One region of the Metabacillus sp. YM-086 genome, then DNA from elsewhere that is predicted to be linked to it. Evidence: riboswitches for the same ligand, from Rfam matches in the RefSeq annotation. Region 1 holds a riboswitch; each other region holds the start of a gene.
What was found. Region 1 has a riboswitch for S-adenosylmethionine ahead of mtnK (S-methyl-5-thioribose kinase). Riboswitches for the same ligand answer to the same signal wherever they lie in the genome.

Region 1 (5,121 bases):
ACCAGTTGTTTGTAAAAAGCTAATTGGCTTTTTTCCATCAAAGCCAATTGCTCCATATGCAAAATCATGAACCACACAGATGTTATTTTCTTTTGCGAATGAAACTGTTTCCTCAAAGAAACTTTCGTTTGCCGTAGCACCAGTAGGATTATTAGGATAATTCAAAAACATTAGCTTCGCCTTTTCTACAGCGTCTTTAGATAAGCTCTTGTAATCCGGTAGGAACTGATTTTCGCTTAATAAAGGCATCACTTCCATTTTGGCACGTGCCAATTCTACTCCTGACCAATAATCCGGGTATCCAGGATCAGGTACAAGCACAACATCATCCGGATTTAACAAGCATTGAGGAACCTCAACTAACCCAGCCTTTCCTCCGAATAGAATCGCTACTTCACTAGCAGGATCTACCTCCACTCCGTACTCTCTTCTGTAAAAGGTTGCGACAGCTTCCTTTAAAAACATTTGCCCACGAAATGGCGAATATTTGTGATTTTGAGGATTTCTAACGGCTTTCTCCATTGCCTGAACGATATGTTCCGGTGTTGGTTGATCAGGGTTACCCTGACCTAAATTAATAACATCATGTCCCTGCTCTACAATTGTATTTACTTTTGCAACAAGACTGGCAAAAAATTGCTTGGGTAATGTATTTAATAAATGGGATTGCTCAAAAACTTTCATTTTCTACACCTACTCAAAAAATTCTTGAAATTCTAGTCACAAATCATATATTGTTAGAAGCAACTTGTAAAGTAAAAATTTATAAATGAAGGTGTGACTGAAAAAATGAAACCTATCATTGCATGTATTCAACTTGATATTAAATTTGGTGATCCTGATTTTAATTATGAGCAAGTAGAAGAAAAAGTGGCATTAGCAGTCGAACAAGAGAAACCGAACATCATTGTCCTTCCTGAGCTTTGGACAACTGGCTATGATTTAACTCGCCTTGATGAAATAGCTGATCATGATGGCGAGAGAACAAAAACATTCCTAAGTAACTTAGCAAAAAAGTATAATGTTCACTTTGTTGGTGGCTCTATTGCAAAAAAAAGCAAAGATAGCGTGACAAATACGATGTATATTGTGGACAATAACGGAGAGTTTATCCATGAATATAGCAAGCTTCACTTATTTAAACTCATGGATGAACATCATTTTTTAGTTTCGGGAACTGAAAAAGGGTTATTTGAAATAGGTGGACTGAAAAGTGCAGGAGTCATTTGCTACGATATCCGTTTCCCGGAATGGATACGCGCTCATACAACAAAAGGTGCAGAAGTATTATTTGTTGTTGCTGAGTGGCCTATGCCAAGACTTCATCATTGGAAAACACTACTGCTAAGCAGAGCCATTGAAAATCAATGTTATGTTGTTGCATGTAACCGTGCTGGGTCTGATCCAAATAATGAATTTGCAGGACATTCTCTCATCATTGATCCATGGGGAGAGATAGTAGCTGAAGCTAACGAAAAAGCCGGAATGATCTCAGCCGAAATAGACGCTGAAGTTGTCAAAAAGGTACGCAGTCAAATCCCAATCTTTGATGACCGCCTACCACAATTTTATCAATAAGAAACTTCACAAATATTTAGGCAATTCCCAATAATATATTGACAAAGATAAAGTAACATTGGTAATATCCTAATCAAGCGATATATTTTTCTAGAAAAGCATTAATTTTTCGAATACTTAATATGCTAAACATATACTTATGTTTTAAATAAAAAATCTCTTATCAAGAGTTGGCAGAGGGACTTGGCCCAATGACGCCGCAGCAACCGACCATATTTCATCTTAAAATGAAATAATACCTGGGACTTCCAGTTGGGCACGGTGCTAATTCCATCAGAAAGAAAATCTTTCTGAAAGATGAGAGGTGCGAAGCAATGACTTCAAGCCTCTTTCAATCTGGAAAGAGGCTTTTCTTTTTAGAAAAGCCTCCAAAAACAAAAAATTGGAGGATAAATAAATGTGTGCACATAAAAAATCACCTATTTACGAACCACTAACTGAAAATGGAGCAATTGCCTTAGCAAAGAAATTACAGCTGCTTTCTGAAAATAGTCAACTAACATGCAATGAAATTGGCGATGGAAATTTAAACTTAGTTTTCAGGGTGAAAGATCCAGAAAATGGAGAAAGCATCATTATTAAACAAGCATTACCATATGCGAAGGTAGTTGGTGAAAGCTGGCCGCTAACTCTTGATCGTTCCAGAATCGAAACAAATGCACTTCTTAAGCAAGCGGAATTTGTTCCACAATATGTACCAAAAGTTTTTTATTCAGACGAATCATTAGCAATAACAATCATGGAAGATCTATCACATCTTGAAATTGCTAGAGCAGCCTTTATTAGTGGAAAAGATTTACCACTATTATCTCAACATGTTGGAGAATTCCTTGCTAAAACATTGTTTTATACATCTGATTATGGAATGGATCAACATTATAAAAAATCATTGGTTCAACAATTCATCAACCCTGATCTTTGTAAAATAACTGAAGACCTTATTTTTACTGATCCCTTCTTCGATCATGAAACAAACGATTACGAGCCAGAACTTCAAGATGATGTAGAACAAATTTGGCAGGACAATGAATTAAAGGTTGAGGTTGCTAAACTTAAACAGATCTTTCTAACAAAAGCTGAAGCACTATTACACGGTGACCTGCATACTGGAAGTATTTTTGCAGATGAACAAGAAACAAAAATCATTGATCCTGAATTTGCTTACTTCGGTCCTATCGGCTTTGATGTTGGTCAAGTATTTGCGAATTTACTTTTTAATGCATTATCTCGAGAAACGAATAAACAACAAATTCTTTTCCATCATTTAGAGACAACTTGGGATGTGTTTGTAAGAGAATTTTCAAGATCATGGGATAATGATGGTTTAGAAATATATACGAAGTTAGACGGCTACTTAGATTATGTTTTAGAACAGATCTTTGAAGAAGCTACTGGATATGCAGGATGCGAATTAATCCGACGAGCAATCGGTCTAGCCCATGTAGCTGACCTTGACACAATTGAACCATATGAAAAGAAAATTTCTACAAAGCAAATTGTCCTAAAAATCGGCAGAGAGCTTATTGTAAATAGAAAAACAATTAAAAACACGCAACAAATTAGAGACCTTGTTAACCAAACAGCTTTATCAGTAATCTAAAACACATTGATCTATTCTACTAGTGGTTCAACACATTTTTTTAAAGGAGTTTTTTTCATAAAATGTTAAACGAAAATTTTGCCATTCCTCGTTCCGTCATATGGAAGGAAGATTATGTCTCTTTATTAAACCAACAAAAGATTCCACAGGTAACGGAATACCTTGAATTAAGAAACATTGAAGATGTGTGGGAAGCTATTCAATCTTTAAAAGTTCGAGGTGCCCCAGCTATCGGAATAACTGCTGCATATGGTTTAGCTCTAGCAGCTTTGCAGGATCAATCAAAATCATTTGAGGAGTTTCATCTAAATTTACAGAAAAGTCATGATTATCTCGCAAGCTCAAGACCAACTGCTGTAAACTTATTTTGGGCACTAGATCGACTTATGAAAAGTGTGTCAAATGTTCAAACAATAGATGAAGCAAAATCAACAATCCTTAAAGAAGCCATCTTAATTGAAAAAGAAGATGAACAGGTTTGTCAATTAATTGGTGAACATGCATTGAGCGTTTTCAAAGATGGAGACAGAATTATGACGATTTGTAATGCAGGATCCATAGCAACTGCAAAGTATGGTACAGCACTTGCTCCTTTTTACTTAGCCAAAGAGAAAAATATTAACTTAAGTGTTTACGCATGTGAAACAAGGCCTGTCTTACAAGGAGCACGTCTAACTACTTGGGAGCTTATGCAAGCAGGTGTTGATGTTACACTTATAACTGATAATATGGCAGCACATACGATAAAGTCCAAGGACATTACTGCAATTATTGTTGGAGCAGACCGTATTGCTGCAAACGGTGATACAGCAAATAAAATTGGAACATTTAATTTAGCACTTTTAGCAAAATCATTTAACATTCCTTTTTATGTTGCTGCACCTCTATCTACATTTGATCCCTCTATTACTGACGGAGATCAAATACCGATTGAGGAACGCAATCCAGAAGAGGTTACTCAGATTAACGGCATTCAAGTTGCACCAAAAGATGTGAAAGTGTTTAACCCTGCTTTTGATGTTACTCCTAATAATTTGATCGCAGGTATCATAACGGAAAAAGGAATAATAACTGGAGAATATACGGAAGAGATCAAAAAATTATTCTCCAATTAATATTTCTAATTAAATCCATCTATATACAATAAGGACCAAAGCCTAGTTTAACACTAGAGCTTTGGTCCTTTTTGTTTTTCAATTAAGATATTTTTTTCCTTTTCTGAAATAATATGAAGTTTTGATAGTATAGAAGTGTAAAAGAGAACTTTTTTTGGACGTTTGCTTTGATTCCACATATAACTTGCCCCTTTCTTTACCTTACGCAACTTTTTTCTCTTACTCAAATAATATGTTGCAAAGGAAAAAATGTGACAAGTAGTTAGTTGTTCCCTTGATAACCATGTTAGTGTTTAAATGCAATATTCTCATGAGTTAAAAGCTTAGCCTTTAACTCATTTTTATCTCCAGCATAACCGGTCAGCCTTTGATTCTTCCCTATAACACGATGACATGGGATAAATATTGGCAATTTATTTGCTTTATTTGCTTGCCCAATAGCACGTACAGCGTTCTTGTTACCAATTTTGACGGCAATGTCTTGGTAACTACAAACCTGTCCAATCGGAATTTGACGTAACTCAGTCCAAATCTTTTTTTGAAAGTCAGTGCCTTTTATCTCAAATGGTAGGTCAAAGTTTGATCTTCCTCCATAAAAATATTCATGAAGCTGTTTTACTGCTTCACGAAGGATATGATGTTGCCCATCTTCCACAAGCTTGTTTGCACCTTGAAATTCATTAAATTGTTCTATAGTTAAAAATAAATGAGTAATTTCTCCAAGTGTCGATACAATTGTAAGTCTCCCGATTGGGGAGTCATAATAAGTATAAAACATTTGTGTATATCCTCTTTACTATTTTTTTATTGTGTAATTGGAAGGGTAAT
Region 2 (5,121 bases), on a different contig from region 1:
GATTCCACTGCACCTAAGCTAACCGCAAACACTGGAAGCTCCACATTTTCAACCAATGTCTTAACCGCCGCTGCGTCAGCTAATTTAAAGGACAACACTGCCCCTGGTCCATCTGCTTGATAGTTTTGTGTTTCATGACCTGGGTGGTAGCTCAAGCCTGGATAATACACCTCTTCTACCTTCGGATGCTCCGCTAAAAATTCAGCTATTTTTAAAGCAGATGCTTGAGACTGCTGTAAGCGTACATGCAATGTCTTTAAACCACGAAGAACTAACCATGCGTCCTGCACACCAAGAACGGCACCAAATGCATTTTGCAATTTATACAAGCGGTCTCCCAGCTCAGGATCCTTCACAACAGCAAGACCTGCAAGTACATCACTATGCCCCGCTAAAAACTTCGTTGCACTGTGTAATACCACATCCACGCCTAACTCCAAAGGTCGCTGCAACTCAGGTGTTAAAAATGTATTATCTAAGAAGGTTAAGCAGTTATTTGCCTTCGCCAGATTCACAATCCCCTTAATATCCGTTACTTTTAACAACGGATTCGAAGGTGTTTCCATATAAATCACCTTCGTATTCGGACGAATCTCAGACGCAACTTGATGAAGATCTGTCATATCTACAAATGTATGCTCAATCCCAAATCGAGTTAAAACATCTGTAATAATACGGAAAGTTCCACCATACACGTCCTCTGTTACAAGTACATGATCTCCTTGTGATAACAATAAAAACGCGGTAGAAATAGCTGCCATACCAGAAGAGAACGCCAATCCACGAGATCCACCTTCTAGCTCCGCAATCGCACTTTCCAACGCTTCACGCGTGGGATTTCCTGAGCGTGCATAATCATATTTCCCAAATTCATCAATATCAAATTGATGAAAAGTAGAGGAATGATGAATCGGCACACTTACCGATCCTGTGCCACGATCAACCTTTGACTCGTTATGAAGTAGCTTTGTTTGAAATGACCAATCATGATTGCTCAACTGCTTCCGCTCCTTTCATTGCATGAAATGCTTGTGTTAAATCTTCAATAATATCTTCTGCATGCTCAACACCTACTGAAAAACGTAGCAGCTTGTTACAGACACCATTTGCGATTCGAATCTCTTCAGGAATATCCATATGTGTTTGCGTAGCTGGATACGTAATGAAGCTTTCGATTCCACCTAGACTTTCTGCAAAAGTAATTGTTTTCAAGTTTTTCAGGAACGGATTTACCCATGCTTCATCTTGTAAACGGAATGAAAGCATTCCACCCTTACCAGGATACAGTACATCAAGTACAGCTTCATGCTCTTCTAAAAATGCCGCTACCTTTTGAGCATTTTCTTGATGCTGTCTCATACGAAGGGATAAAGTTTTCATCCCTCTCATTAATAACCAAGAATCAAATGGGGATAAAACTGCACCGATTGCGTTTTGATGTTGGAAGAATTCATCACTTAATTCCTGACCTTTTGTTACAACCAAGCCTGCAAGAACATCGTTGTGTCCTCCTAAATATTTCGTGGCACTATGGATCACAATATCCGCTCCGTCTAAGATTGGCGTTTGAAGAAGTGGTGTATAGAAAGTGTTATCAACAATCACGAGTATGTTATGCTTTTTTGCAACTGCTACTAGTTCTTTAATGTCGGCTTCCTGCATTAATGGGTTTGTAGGCGTTTCAATGAATAGAGCCTTTGTATTATCATTAATCAATTTTTCCGTTTCAACGGGATTTGTGAAATCATCATATTGAAATGATAATCCATATTTTCTCCATTCTCTTTCAAAGAGGCGGTATGTTCCACCGTAAAGGTCAGAAGAAACGATCAGTTCGTCTCCGCTTTGGAAGAGGGCCATAATTGTTTGAATCGCGGCCATTCCTGAGCTGAAGGCAAAGCCACGGTCGCCATGCTCAAGGTCTGCGATTGCTTTTTCGACTAAAAGTCTTGTAGGATTTCCTGTACGGATATAATCAAATCCAGTAGATTCTCCAATTCCTGCATGACGATAGGCTGTTGATAAATAAATTGGCGGGTTAACTGTACCTGTAACATTTTCACTGCGGTTTCCGATTTGTGCTAATTTCGTTTCAATTCTTTTGCTCATGTTTGTCACTCCTAAGATTTAAATTTAACAATATGTACATGAGAGAAAGCGTACATGTTTTAAAAAAAGCAAAATAAAAAGTCTTCCTCGTTAAGAAGAAGACTGTGTCGTTAAGTGCGCTTCTTCTTATCTCTCAAGCATAAAGCTGGTGTGGCTTGCTGGATTTAGCACCTTGGCACTCGCAGAAGTCTTTGTATGGTGTTGTTAATAAGTAAACTCATAATTAGTGTTGTATAGCTTTTTCACAGCACGCAAGTGCTTGCGGCTTGCTCTGCAAACCTCGACAGAAAATGAAAAATGCCTGTTACAAACAAGAGCACTTTGTTCCATTCATTTTTCATTTCCTGTCGGTGCTGTGAAAAACTTACTTAGAGTTTATCTATCATCAATCCACCAGATCTTCACTCGTTATGAACCGGTTGCTGAGGCTTCATAGGGCCAGTCCCTCTGCCTCTCTTGATAAGAAATATATGAAATTTTTAAAATGTTTAACTTTTTATTACTGTACCTTATTCAAGTGGAGAATGCAATAGAATTATTGTAATAGTTTGATATCTTCGATTATTTTTTCAAATGGTACGTTAGATACTCCATCGTATTGTTCTAGAATTTGACTGCCTTTCATGAGAAAAATCGAAGTACTGTGTACATATTGAGTTGAGCCTTCGAGCTTTGCAGCGGGTGCTAAGAAACTTATATTAGTAAAAGATTCAATGTCCGCTTGGTCATAGCCTGTTAAAAAGTTCCAAGTTTTATAATCCGCACCAAATTGATCTCCAAACTTTTTTAATACTTCTGGTGTATCATGTTCAGGGTCAATGCTGAAGGAAACTAATTCTGCTTCTATTTTTTCATCTTGTAACTGCTCTTGAAGTGTCGCAATGTGAGCAGTCATTGGAGAGCAGACAGTATCACAATTTGTAAAAATAAACGTCGCTACCCAGACCTTCTCTTCGTAGTCAGACATCTTTACAGCTTCTCCGTTTTGATTTACGGCTTCTAGTGGCTCTACAGTTCCATTTAATGAAAAATGCTCTTCTAGGTTGATAGACTGAGAACAGCCTACCAACGCTAAAACAGCAATAACAATTGATCGTATATTTTTCACGATAGATTCCTACTTCATTAAGAATGAAGTGTCGATTAGATCACCGAATTCTGGCTTTTCTTTTAGGAATTTTAATTCATATGAAGAGTTTGCAAATTCTTGAACAACATCTGCGTTTACTTCTGTTGTGTATGTTACACGCTCCCACGCGCTATCAACGATCGCTGGGTCTAATTCTTGATCTGTGATGTCTTTGATTGCTTTAATCGCGATATCACGTGCTTCTTCGGGATTTTCGTTAATAAAGTTAACGCCTTGCTCATGCGCTTTAACGATATTAGCTACAAGTTCTTTATTTTCTTCAATTAGCTTCCCGCTTGTTACTAACACTGTATTAGGTAATGTTGTACCGTATGAAATTTCATCTGTATCAACAATGATTTTTGCACCATCATTAACTAATTGTGATGCCCATGGCTCTGGAACAGCAGCTAAATCTACTTTACCTGATTCGAACATTGCTCCGTATTGAGCTGGGTTTCCTGTTACATGTTTAAGAGTTCCACCGATACGTGCTGATGTAATTCCTAAATCTTTAAGAAATGTTTCCATTTGAACATCATGTGTGCAACCTACACCAGGTGTGATGAACGTTTTACCTGAAACATCCTCAACTGATTGAACACCACTTTTAGCTGATGCAACAACTACTGTACCACCTGAAGATGCACCTGCAATAATTTTCACATCAGCTCCATTAGCATAGTTGTTCATTACTGGACCTGGTCCTACTAGTCCTGCTTGTATTTCACCTGTTTTTAAAGCCGTCATAAATGCTGCTCCGTCTGGGAACGTTTTGTATGTTACTTTTACGTTTTCTCCAAGAGCTTCTTCATAATACCCTTTTTCTCTAGAAATCATAGCTGGTACGTGGTCAATGTTTGGAAAATATCCAATCACTACCTCTTCTGTACTACCGCTACCGCTTGTATTTGATGATTCACCAGTTCCACAAGCTGCAAGGACACCTACTAATAAAATCGAAATAAGTGCAAATAAAAGTCCTTTTCTCATGATGTAACCTCCAATTAAAATTATGATTATTAGTTAAAAATAATATTTTTACGCTTGAAGCTAGAATCCGATTGGCGACACACCAATGACTTATTAAAAAAGTACCTTAATTATCTAAACCCCATTTTTTCATAACGTTTTTCTCAATACGTTGGAAAAAGAGTAAATCTACAATAACACCAATGACCATTATCATGATCATAATGGCGAGAACTAAGCTCATATCACCAAAATCTGATGCGAACTTTAACTTATACCCAAGGCCTGGGCCTGTACTTAATAATTCAGCTGCCATTAATGCTCTCCATGCAAATGCCCAAGCAAGTCTTATTCCTGTTACAACATAAGGGATAGATGCTGGAATCATGACCTTCCAGAACAGGCTCAAGCCTTTATAATCCATCGTTTGTGCTGCTTTTATATAAAGTGGTGGCACATTTTTAATCCCTGTTCTCATGTTAATCGTCATTACAAGTGTTGCACCTAAAACGACGATAAACGTAACAGCTGCTTCATTTAACCCGAACCACATGATCGCTAAAGGTAACCAAACAATACTTGGTACAGACTGTAAAGCGATAATTAATGAACCTAATGTTTCATCAAGTGTTTTGGATTTAGCTAAAGCTACTCCTAAAATAAGTCCTAAGATTAATGCAATTACTAATCCAATCGCAAGTCTTTTGAAGCTTGCGACTAGGTCATAGACAAGTGTTAAATCTAAAAAGCCTGTATACAATGAATTGAAAACATCTGTAGGGGCAGGGAATATTGCAACGGAAACATCAAGAAGCTTTACCGTAGCCTGCCATACAGTTAAAAGAATGACGTAAAAAAGGATTCGTTTAACGACTGGCTGCATATTTCTGCTCCTTTTCTATTACTTTATC
Region 3 (5,121 bases), on a different contig from region 1:
GGTGATGAAATCGTATCAGCCTCTACATTATATGGAGGTACATATAACTTATTTGCTAACACATTACCAAAGTACGGAATCAATACGGTTTTTGTTGATCCAAAGAATCCGGAAAATTTCCGATCTGCTATTACTCCGAAAACAAAAGCTATTTTTGCAGAGACAATTGGAAATCCAAGCTTAGATGTTCTTGATATCGAGGCAGTTGCTGAAATTGCTCATGAAGCTGGAATTCCATTGATTGTGGATAACACATTTGCCACACCGTATCTATGCAGACCTATCGATCATGGTGCCGACATTGTTGTTCATTCTGCAACAAAATGGTTGCTTGGGAATGGTACAACTCTTGGTGGAGTCATTGTAGATGGAGGTAAATTTGACTGGAATAGTCCAAAATTCCCTGGGTTTACAACTCCTGATCCTAGCTATCATGATTTAGTTTATGCTGAAGCATTAGGAGAACAAGCGTATATTATTAAAGCGAGAGTTCAGTTATTAAGAGATTTAGGCCCAGCGATTAGCCCATACAATGCCTTTCAATTTAATCTTGGTCTAGAAACCCTTCATGTCCGTATGAAGGAACATGTATCAAATGCAAGGAAAATGGTGCAATATTTAGAAAGTCACCCAGCTGTTGAGTGGGTTCTATACCCTGAAAATAGCCAACACCCTGCGAAGGACTTAGCTGCTAAATACTTACCTAAGGGTGCTGGTTCTGTAGTAGTATTCGGTATCAAGGGCGGAAGAGAGGCTGGTGCAGCTCTTATTAACAACGTTGAACTTTGGTCACATGTAGCAAATGTTGGAGATGCGAAAAGCTTAATCATTCATCCTGCGAGTACAACTCATCAACAACTAGGCGTTGAAGATTTAAAGAAATCTGGTGTAACAGAAGATTTGATCCGCTTATCAGTAGGAATTGAACATATAGAGGATTTAATAGAAGATTTAGATCAAGCTATTTTTGAAGCAACAGGTGTAAAAGGAATGGAGAAAGTAAATTCTTAATTAATGAAATATTCTAATAATATTATTTATTGTATAATATTGAAAGGGGTTGCAGATAAATGCAACCCTTTTCATATTTGAAATGTAAAATCACAGTGAAAAAAGTAAGCTATTTTAAGAAAATAAATAATTGACATTGATTTTCAACACATGATACAATCACAATCGTACTTAAAAAGACAATCAAATATTTAACTCTTATCAAGAGAGGTGGAGGGAAGTGCCCGATGAAGCCCGGCAACCATCAGTTCATTCTGAAATGGTGCCAATTCACACAAAGCAGATGCTTTGAGAGATGAGAGAAAGGTATTCAAGCGCCTTTCTGCTCATTTTGCAGGAAGGTTTTTTATATGTAAAAAAATGAACGGTAGAAAATAGTAAAGGAATAAAGGAAGAAGGTGACAAAATGATAACATTATCAAATGTTAATAAAGTTTATAAAACAAAGAGCGGCTCTGTTCAAGCTGTTAACAATGTAAACCTTGAAATTAAAAAAGGTGAAATATTCGGAGTTATAGGATATAGTGGAGCCGGAAAAAGTTCATTGATCCGTTTGTTAAATGGACTAGAAAAACCAACTAGTGGGGAAGTCGTTGTGGCAGGTAGTCAGATTGGCTCAATTTCTGGTACAAAGTTGCGTAAAGCACGCTTAGAAATAAGCATGATCTTTCAACACTTTAACTTATTGTGGTCAAGAACAGTGAGAGAGAATATTGCATTTCCTTTAGAAATTGCAGGAGTAAGTAAAGCGAAACGACTTAAACGTGTTGATGAGCTTATTAAGCTGGTTGGACTGGAAGGAAGAGAGAATGCATACCCTTCTCAACTTAGTGGTGGTCAAAAACAACGTGTTGGGATTGCCAGAGCGTTAGCGAATAATCCCAAGGTTTTATTATGTGATGAAGCTACATCAGCACTTGATCCCCAAACAACAGATTCAATTCTAGACCTGCTTGTTGATATTAATAAACGACTAGGCTTAACAATCGTATTAATTACACATGAAATGCATGTCATTCGTAAAATTTGTCATCGAGTAGCTGTTATGGAAAATGGTGAAGTGGTTGAACAAGGAAATGTATTGGATGTTTTCAGAAACCCTCAGAAACCTATAACAAAAACGTTCGTTAAACAAATCTCAGAGCCGGATGATACGAAGGAAGCAATTGACCTACTACTAGAAAATTATCGTTCTGGAAAAGTACTTCAGCTAACATTTGTTGGTGAAGGTACAGAAAGACCATTGATTAGCAATATTATTAGGAAATTTAATATTGAAGTGAATATTGTACAAGGTAAAATTTCACAAACGCAAAATGGCTCTTATGGTTCATTATTTTTGCATATAGATGGAGATCTTGATGAAATTAACCGTGCAGTTGCTTATATTGGAGAACAACAAGTAGAAGTGGAGGTGCTGGCGAATGCTTAATCAGTTTCTTCCAAATGTAAAATGGGAAAAAGTATGGGAGGCAACTTATGAAACAACTTACATGACAGGAGTTTCGGTTGTCGTCACTTTTTTCTTAGGAATTATACTTGGTTTACTTTTATTCTTAACTTCAAAAGGCAATATCTGGGGTAACAGTATACTTAATACAATTTTATCTGGAATCGTAAATATATTTCGGTCAATTCCGTTTATTATCCTTGTTATTTTACTCTTACCCTTCACTAAAGTTGTAGTTGGGTCAATTCTGGGAGAAAATGCTGCTTTACCCGCACTAATTATTGGATCCGCTCCATTTTACGCAAGGATGGTTGAGCTTGCTTTAAGGGAAGTTGACAAAGGTGTTATTGAAGCAGCTAAATCGATGGGAGCAAAAACGTCGACAATTATGTTGAGAGTACTATTACCGGAATCTTTACCAGCTTTGGTTTCAGGGATTACAGTTACTGCAATCGCATTGGTTGGTTATACAGCTATGGCCGGAGTAGTAGGTGCTGGAGGTCTTGGTGACCTTGCTTATCGAGAAGGATTCCAGCGTAATAATTTTGAAGTAACCATTGTAGCAACCATTTTTATCTTAATTATTGTGTTTATTATCCAATTTATTGGAGATATATTAGTTAAAGCTATCGATAAACGTTAGGAGGAAAAAATGATGAAAAAATATCTTTTATCATTAGTATTAACAATTTTCGCTATTCTACTTGTTGCATGTGGCGGAGGCGAAAATGAAACAACTCAAGAAGAAAACACAGGGACTGAGCAAGAAACGAAAGTACTAAAAGTTGGAGCGACAACTGTTCCTCATGCAGAAATTTTAGAAGAAGCAAAACCACTGTTAGCAGACAAAGGTATTGAATTAGACATCGAAGAGTTTTCAGATTATCCATTAATTAACCCAGCGCTTGCTGAAGGTGACCTGGATGCAAACTACTTCCAGCATGTTCCATATTTAGACAATGCAATTAAAGAAAATGATTTTGATCTTGCAAATGTTGGAGCAATTCATATTGAGCCTTTTGGTATTTACTCAAAAGAATACAAAACACTTGAAGAGTTACCTGAAGGTGCAAAAATTATCATGAGTAACAACGTTGCAGAAATGGGACGCGTGTTAGCACTACTTGAAGAAAAAGGTCTAATTAAATTAAATCCAGATGTTGATAAAATTAATGCAACAAAAGATGATATCGTTGAAAATGCTAAAAACCTAGAAATTGATGATAGTGTTGCACCAGAAATGTTGGCAAGTGCTTATGAAAATAACGAAGGTGATGCAGTTATTATCAATGGTAACTACGCACTTGCAGCAGGATTAAATCCAGCAGAAGATGCTGTAGCTCTAGAAGCTGGTGAAAATAACCCTTATGCAAACATCATTGTTGTTCGTAGTGAGGATAAAGACAAGGAAGAGATTAAGACTCTTGTAGAAGTATTAAAATCTCAAGAAATTAAGGATTTTATTAATACAAAATACCCAGGTTCAGTACTGCCTGTAAATGACTAATTTAAGAAATCCTTTAAGAGATCTGTAAACACAGGTCTCTTTTTTTATTGGATTCTTCAGTCACCAAGTTTGTATACAATGGTTTGAAAAATACATACTATTACTGATTGATTAAGTTATGAATGGAGTTGTTATTGAAAATGGAATATCATGAACCTAGAAATTCTACGGAAGCTGCTTTACATGAATATAAAAGTGGATTAGGTACTTTCACACAAAAGATGCCGGAGATTGCACGCCATTATAATGCTTTTACTGAAGCTTGTTTTGCTGAAGGGACACTATCAAAAAAAGAAAAACATTTAATTGCATTAGGAATTGCAGTGAATACCCAAGATGAATACTGCATTATCTACCATGCAAAAGGATGCTTGGACAACGGTGCTAGTGAAGAAGAAATTTTAGAAACTGTTGGTGTTACAGCTGCATTTGGTGGTGGAGCAGCAATGAGCCAAGCTGTTACATTAGTTCAAGAATGTATAACAGAGTTAAACCAACTAAAACAATAAATCGAGTAATATAGAGTATTTTTGAGGGAAATTACAAAAATAGTTGGTTATTTTTACAGAATGAATCAATTTCAAATATTACGGTTTGTGAGATTATCTTACGAACTTTGAGTTGTTTGAATATTCTTGATAAGCTTTATATGTAAAATAAAGCTGAAAGGATTGATTCATTATTCACTCGAATCAAGAGTCAATTGATCTCAATTACACAACTGAAATGGAAAAGGCGATGCATCATTCTCATGGTATAGGGTACGCTGAATATGCTAGTAAGCATGATAAACGTATGGATGTTGAAAAGAGCCGTGAAGAAGATTATCGTAAAAGTCAGTTGATTTATGCTGATGTTGAAAGAAAAATGAAAAAGTAAAGCCTATAGATGGAAGAACCAGAATAACTGGTTCTTCTTTTTTAATGGAAAGACATTAGGGAGGAAAAAGCGTGTTTACTCCAAATGCACATACTTAACCCTCTAATTTCCTTCATCACAAAGAGAATGTTTTTTCTTAAAAGGTGAAAAATAAACTAGGGTCTCAAGGTAGATTCACAGAGCAATGTGTTATATAGTAGAAACTGTCTAATTTCTCTATTTACATAAATTTTTTAATGTGAATTTATCAAAGTTAGGATAGATATTTTAATGT
Region 4 (5,121 bases), on a different contig from region 1:
TGCTCAGGATGGTGATCGATGATAAAATAATTGTCGCTTGAAAGTGTATATAAACACGTTTTACCTTGATTCAAGGCTCCATTTGCTTCAGGCATGTAGTTTTTAAGGAAAAACCGGAGCTCTTCTTCATCTGTATGATAATGTCCAAAATTCTGAGTATGCTTGTTTGGATCAATTGCTTGTCCACCATCTGATTTGCCAATTTTAAGACCTGTTCCAGCCATGTTTGGAAATCCGTAACACATATTTTCCTTATCCTCTATATAAAAAGACGGGAAGTTACTGATATCATAAAGGTCAGCAGGTGTGTTAAACCAGCCAAAGGCCTTACGAGTTGGCTGAATAGGAAGTACTAAATCAGGCAACAGCTTAGATGCCCATGCACCAGCAGTAACAATGACCTTTTTAGCCCAAAACACCTTATTTTCAGTTATGATTTTAACGAAAGATTTATGATCTGTTTCAATTTGCTGAACAGGAGTATTTGTCTCAAGCTGTGCTCCATGATGAATAGCGATTTCTTTGTAGGCTTGAATAGCATTTTCACTATAAATGAACCCTGATTCTGCTTCAAAGCATCCAATAAAATGTTCTGGAACAGAAAATCCCGGCCACCTTCTCTTCACCTCATTGCTAGTAAGTACCTCTAATGGCAATTCATATTTATTTGCAGCAGCAATTGTTTCCTGTAGAAATGCAGAGTCTTTTGGTCCGAGTCCTATAACACCTGTTTTCTCAAAGATCTTATAGCCAGTTTGTGCTTCTAAATCCTCCCATAATTGTTGAGCACGTTTAACTAAGCTTACATACTGTCTGCCTTCACCATAGGCATGCCGAATCATTCGAGTATCTCCATGGTGGCTTCCACGATTATGCGGCGGGTCAAAGGCATCAATTAACACAGTCTTTACTTGCTGTTGTGCTAAAAAGGCACCAGCTGCCATTCCCATCGTTCCTGCACCGATGATTGCTACGTCAAAAATGTGTTTCTTTTCCAAGCTATGTGCCTCCTATCTCTTTCATCAGTTGTAATGTTACAATGTTTAAAATAATAAAATTTAATAGATTCCTGGACTTTTAAATGGTTAAATTTATAGGAATTCTGCTAAAAATGGGATATTAATAAAAAATTGTTTGACAATAGTCTTAATATTAAATAATATCATACTATACTAAAAACTGAATATCTTATCACGAGAGACTGAGGGACAGGCCCGACGACGTCCAGCAACCATCATTTATGAAAGGTGCTAATTCCTGCAGAGTGTTTCATTCTGAGAGATAAGGTTTAGATAGAAAAAGCCTCTTTCTGATTGAAGGAGGCTTTTTTGTTTGATAAAAGAACCGAGAAGACTAAATTGCTGTATATAATAATTCGAAATTTACATAAAATTTAAAATAATCATTGCAATACCAATTCTATTCGTTATAATAGCACTATTATTCCTATGAATTTAGTGAGAATTAATATTTACATCATAATGAAAAAAGGAGTCAATGAAATGAAAAGAAAATCTCGATTACTTGTACCGATGATTGCACTATTAGGCTTAGCTGGAATAGTAAGTGGTTGTTCATCAAAAGAAACTGCAAAAGAAGAAACAGGTGATAAAGTCATTTTAGTTGGAACACAAAATGATTATCCACCTTTTGCTTTTGCTGATGAGAACAATGAACTTACTGGATATGATATTGACGTAGTGAAGGAAATTGATAAAAAGCTAGATGGTTATACGTTTGAATTTGTTGCTACACCTTGGGATAGTATGTTTCTTGCATTAGAATCAAATAAAATTCAAGCAGTTGCAGATCAAATAGCAAAAACACCAGAACGTGAAGAGAAATACTTATTTACAGATGAATCTTATTTTGCTGCAGAAACCGTCATTGTTGTGAAATCTGGTCGAACAGATATTAAGTCAATAGAAGATTTAGAGGGTAAAAAGGTCGGAGCGTTGGCTGGCGATTCTTATACGCTTTTGCTAGAAGAACATAATAAGAAAGCTGAAAATGACATTATTCTAAAATATAGCGAAAGTGGTACTCCTTCAGAGATTTTACAAGATGTACAAAATGGACGCATTGATGCCTATGTTAATGATCCAATCATGATTAATACGGTTTTGGAAAAATATGATCTTGATGTAGAGATTGTTGGACAGCCTATCGTTCAAGATGATATGGGAATTGTATTTAAAGATGAGAAGCAGGGTGAGGAATTAAAAGCACTGGTCGATCCTGTTATTAAGCAACTGAAAGAAGATGGAACGTTAGCTGAACTTTCGAAAAAGTGGACTGGTGGAGAATATATCCCTGAATAAGGTTGAAGAAGGGAATTCAAAATGGAAAATTTATTAGATATTGGTTTTTTAATAGAAAGCTTTCCTGCTATTGTTGCAAGGTTACCAATTACAATTGGCATTGCGGTAGGCTCATTAATTATAAGTTTATTTATTGGACTTGCCACAGCACTTATAAAAATCTATCAAGTTCCAGTATTAAAGGCAATTTCTTCTTTTTACGTTTCTTTTATTAGAGGTACACCATTGTTGGTGCAGATTTATCTTGTTTTTTATGGTATACCAAAAGTAATTTATTTAATTCAAACGGAATACGGTTTGCTTCAAAATTTTGATGTGAACATTATTGCTCCAGAGATTTATGCATTATTAGCCTTTTCAATTAATTTGGGTGCGTATTTGTCTGAAACGATCAGATCAGCCATTGAATCTGTTGATCGAGGTCAGTTTGAGGCGGCTAAAGCAATAGGGATGAGTTCAACCCAAATGATGCTTAAAATCATCTTCCCGCAGGCCTTAACAGTCGCAATACCTAACTTGGGAAATATGTTCATCAGTACGATTAAGGATACTTCCCTTGTTTTTATTATTGGCGTTATTGATATTATGGGACAAGCCAAAATTATGGGCTCACGCGGACTGGCCTTTTTTGAAGTGTATATAGCTGTTTCGATTATTTACTGGATTTTATGTATCGTTGTTGAGAGATTACTTGTTTTAGTAGAGAAACGTGTCCGGAGATATGAAAGAGGGATTGCCTCATGATTAAATTAGAAAATATCCATAAATACTTTGATCAGCAGCATGTGTTAAAAGGGATTGATCTTTCTATTAACAAAGGAGAAGTTGTTTCTATTTTAGGTCCAAGTGGATCAGGGAAATCAACATTATTACGCTGTATAAATTTCCTTGAAACTCCTACAAGTGGTGTTGTTGAGATTAATGATAAAAGAGTAGATGTTCAATCAGCAGGTAAGGCAGATATTTTGTCACTAAGAACTTCAACAGGAATGGTCTTTCAACAGTATAATTTATTTAAAAATTTAACTGTGCTACAAAATGTCATGATTGGCTTGACCAGTGTGAAGCGCATGAATTCAGTTGAGGCTAGTAAGGTAGGAAAAGATCTTCTTGAAAAGGTTGGCTTGAAAGATCGATTAAATCATTATCCAGCACAGCTTTCAGGAGGACAACAGCAAAGGGTTGGAATTGCTAGAGCGCTAGCATTAAATCCAGAAGTGTTATTGTTTGATGAACCAACCTCCTCTCTCGACCCAGAATTAGTTGATGAAGTTTTATCCGTGATAAAAGCTGTTGCAAATGAAGGAAATACAATGCTGATTGTGACTCATGAGCTTAATTTTGCACGTGAGATCTCTGACCGAGTTGTTTTTATGGAAGATGGAATAATTCTTGAAGAAGGAACGGCAGAACAAATTTTTAGCAATCCTAGCGTTGAAAGAACGAGGAAATTTTTAAGTAAAGTATTAAAGAAGTAATGGTTTGATTCCTTCTTGTAGCTTTACGGTAGGAAGGAAAAGGATGAAATGAACCCGATTGAACAAATTTTAAGGGATTTCCCGATGATGATACTTGATGGAGCTATGGCAACTGAGCTTGAGAATTATGGATGCAACTTAAATGATCGATTATGGTCAGCCAAAATACTATTAGAAAATCCAGAATTAATTAAGCAGGTTCATACAGATTATTTTAAAGCTGGTGCAGATTGTGCCATAACAGCAAGTTACCAAGCCACTGTTGAAGGATATAAAGAAAGAGGTTTATCCGACGAAGAGGCAATTGAGTTAATTAAAAAGTCTGTCCACCTTGCAGCAGAGGCCCGTGATGAGTTTTGGGCAGAGGTTCATCAGCCCTCAAATCGACCAAAGCCGCTAGTGGCTGCTTCTGTTGGGCCATACGGAGCGTTTCTTGCAGATGGCTCCGAATATCGGGGTGATTATCCATTAAATGAAGAAGAATTGGTCGTTTTTCATAGAGAAAGAATGAAAATCTTGGTAGAAGCGGGTGCTGATATCCTTGCTTGTGAAACGATTCCTTGTCTTTTAGAGGCAAAAGCAATCGTTAGAGTTTTAAAGGAATTTCCGGAGATCTATGCTTGGATCAGCTTTAGTGCAAAAGATGAAGTACATATTAGCAATGGAGAGAGCATCGCTGATTGTGCAAAAGAGCTAGATGGGGAAGAGCAAGTAGCTGCCATTGGGATTAATTGTTCATCTCCAAACTTCATTGAAACGTTAATTAAAGAAATAAAGGGAAAAACCTCTAAACCCATTATTGTTTACCCTAATTCAGGCGAGGAATATGATGCAACAAGTAAAACATGGGATAAACCATCTTCTACAAATCAATTTTCCTATAGTACTCAACGTTGGTTTGATGCAGGTGCAAAGATCATAGGTGGTTGCTGTAGAACGAAGCCTGAGGATATAAAGGCAATAACTGCATGGGCAAGAAAATAAATAAAGACTAAACTTAGGAGCATTAGGTTATGAAAAATCTATGCTCCTTTTTAATGAGATAAAGCTAAGATCAGAAGACGGCAATTCTATTCAGTTCAGATTTTGTAACTAAACGGTCTATAGACTACTAATACTTAATGGCAATTTAATAATGAAAGTGGTCCCTTCCCCTTCCTTAGAGGAGAACTCCATTGTTCCATTATGCTGTTCAATAATTCGATAGCACACCATAATTCCTAATCCTGTGCCCTTTTCCTTGGTAGAGTAAAAAGGTTCTCCGAGCTTATGTTGAATATGTGCGGGTATTCCTTTGCCATTGTCTATAATCTTAATAACAG

Region 2: it holds a riboswitch for S-adenosylmethionine, as region 1 does, so the genes downstream of both, ACEWK1_RS05920 (methionine biosynthesis PLP-dependent protein) here and mtnK (S-methyl-5-thioribose kinase) in region 1, are expected to answer to the same signal.
Region 3: it holds a riboswitch for S-adenosylmethionine, as region 1 does, so the genes downstream of both, ACEWK1_RS17390 (methionine ABC transporter ATP-binding protein) here and mtnK (S-methyl-5-thioribose kinase) in region 1, are expected to answer to the same signal.
Region 4: it holds a riboswitch for S-adenosylmethionine, as region 1 does, so the genes downstream of both, ACEWK1_RS14695 (transporter substrate-binding domain-containing protein) here and mtnK (S-methyl-5-thioribose kinase) in region 1, are expected to answer to the same signal.

What each region holds. Positions count from the first base shown of each region.
Region 1 covers NZ_JBLUOI010000002.1:47,800-52,920, reverse strand. Annotated here, with positions in the region: gene ACEWK1_RS01155 (pyridoxal phosphate-dependent aminotransferase) at 1-684, opposite strand, end outside; gene ACEWK1_RS01150 (carbon-nitrogen family hydrolase) at 790-1,578, shown strand; SAM riboswitch class I at 1,736-1,882, shown strand; gene mtnK (S-methyl-5-thioribose kinase) at 1,976-3,178, shown strand; gene mtnA (S-methyl-5-thioribose-1-phosphate isomerase) at 3,241-4,293, shown strand; gene ACEWK1_RS01135 (methylated-DNA--[protein]-cysteine S-methyltransferase) at 4,580-5,071, opposite strand; gene ACEWK1_RS01130 (PAS domain-containing sensor histidine kinase) at 5,098-5,121, opposite strand, start outside.
Region 2 covers NZ_JBLUOI010000009.1:16,902-22,022, forward strand. Annotated here, with positions in the region: gene metC (cystathionine beta-lyase) at 1-998, opposite strand, end outside; gene ACEWK1_RS05920 (methionine biosynthesis PLP-dependent protein) at 985-2,109, opposite strand; SAM riboswitch class I at 2,233-2,575, opposite strand; gene ACEWK1_RS05925 (SCO family protein) at 2,645-3,217, opposite strand; gene ACEWK1_RS05930 (aliphatic sulfonate ABC transporter substrate-binding protein) at 3,227-4,231, opposite strand; gene ACEWK1_RS05935 (ABC transporter permease) at 4,338-5,093, opposite strand; gene ACEWK1_RS05940 (ABC transporter ATP-binding protein) at 5,077-5,121, opposite strand, start outside.
Region 3 covers NZ_JBLUOI010000043.1:31,995-37,115, reverse strand. Annotated here, with positions in the region: gene ACEWK1_RS17395 (O-acetylhomoserine aminocarboxypropyltransferase/cysteine synthase family protein) at 1-1,011, shown strand, start outside; SAM riboswitch class I at 1,207-1,313, shown strand; gene ACEWK1_RS17390 (methionine ABC transporter ATP-binding protein) at 1,418-2,443, shown strand; gene ACEWK1_RS17385 (methionine ABC transporter permease) at 2,436-3,104, shown strand; gene ACEWK1_RS17380 (MetQ/NlpA family ABC transporter substrate-binding protein) at 3,117-3,968, shown strand; gene ACEWK1_RS17375 (carboxymuconolactone decarboxylase family protein) at 4,109-4,477, shown strand; gene ACEWK1_RS17370 (hypothetical protein) at 4,707-4,847, shown strand.
Region 4 covers NZ_JBLUOI010000032.1:12,247-17,367, reverse strand. Annotated here, with positions in the region: gene solA (N-methyl-L-tryptophan oxidase) at 1-998, opposite strand, end outside; SAM riboswitch class I at 1,186-1,288, shown strand; gene ACEWK1_RS14695 (transporter substrate-binding domain-containing protein) at 1,503-2,321, shown strand; gene ACEWK1_RS14690 (amino acid ABC transporter permease) at 2,343-3,065, shown strand; gene ACEWK1_RS14685 (amino acid ABC transporter ATP-binding protein) at 3,062-3,799, shown strand; gene mmuM (homocysteine S-methyltransferase) at 3,848-4,783, shown strand; gene ACEWK1_RS14675 (ATP-binding protein) at 4,901-5,121, opposite strand, start outside.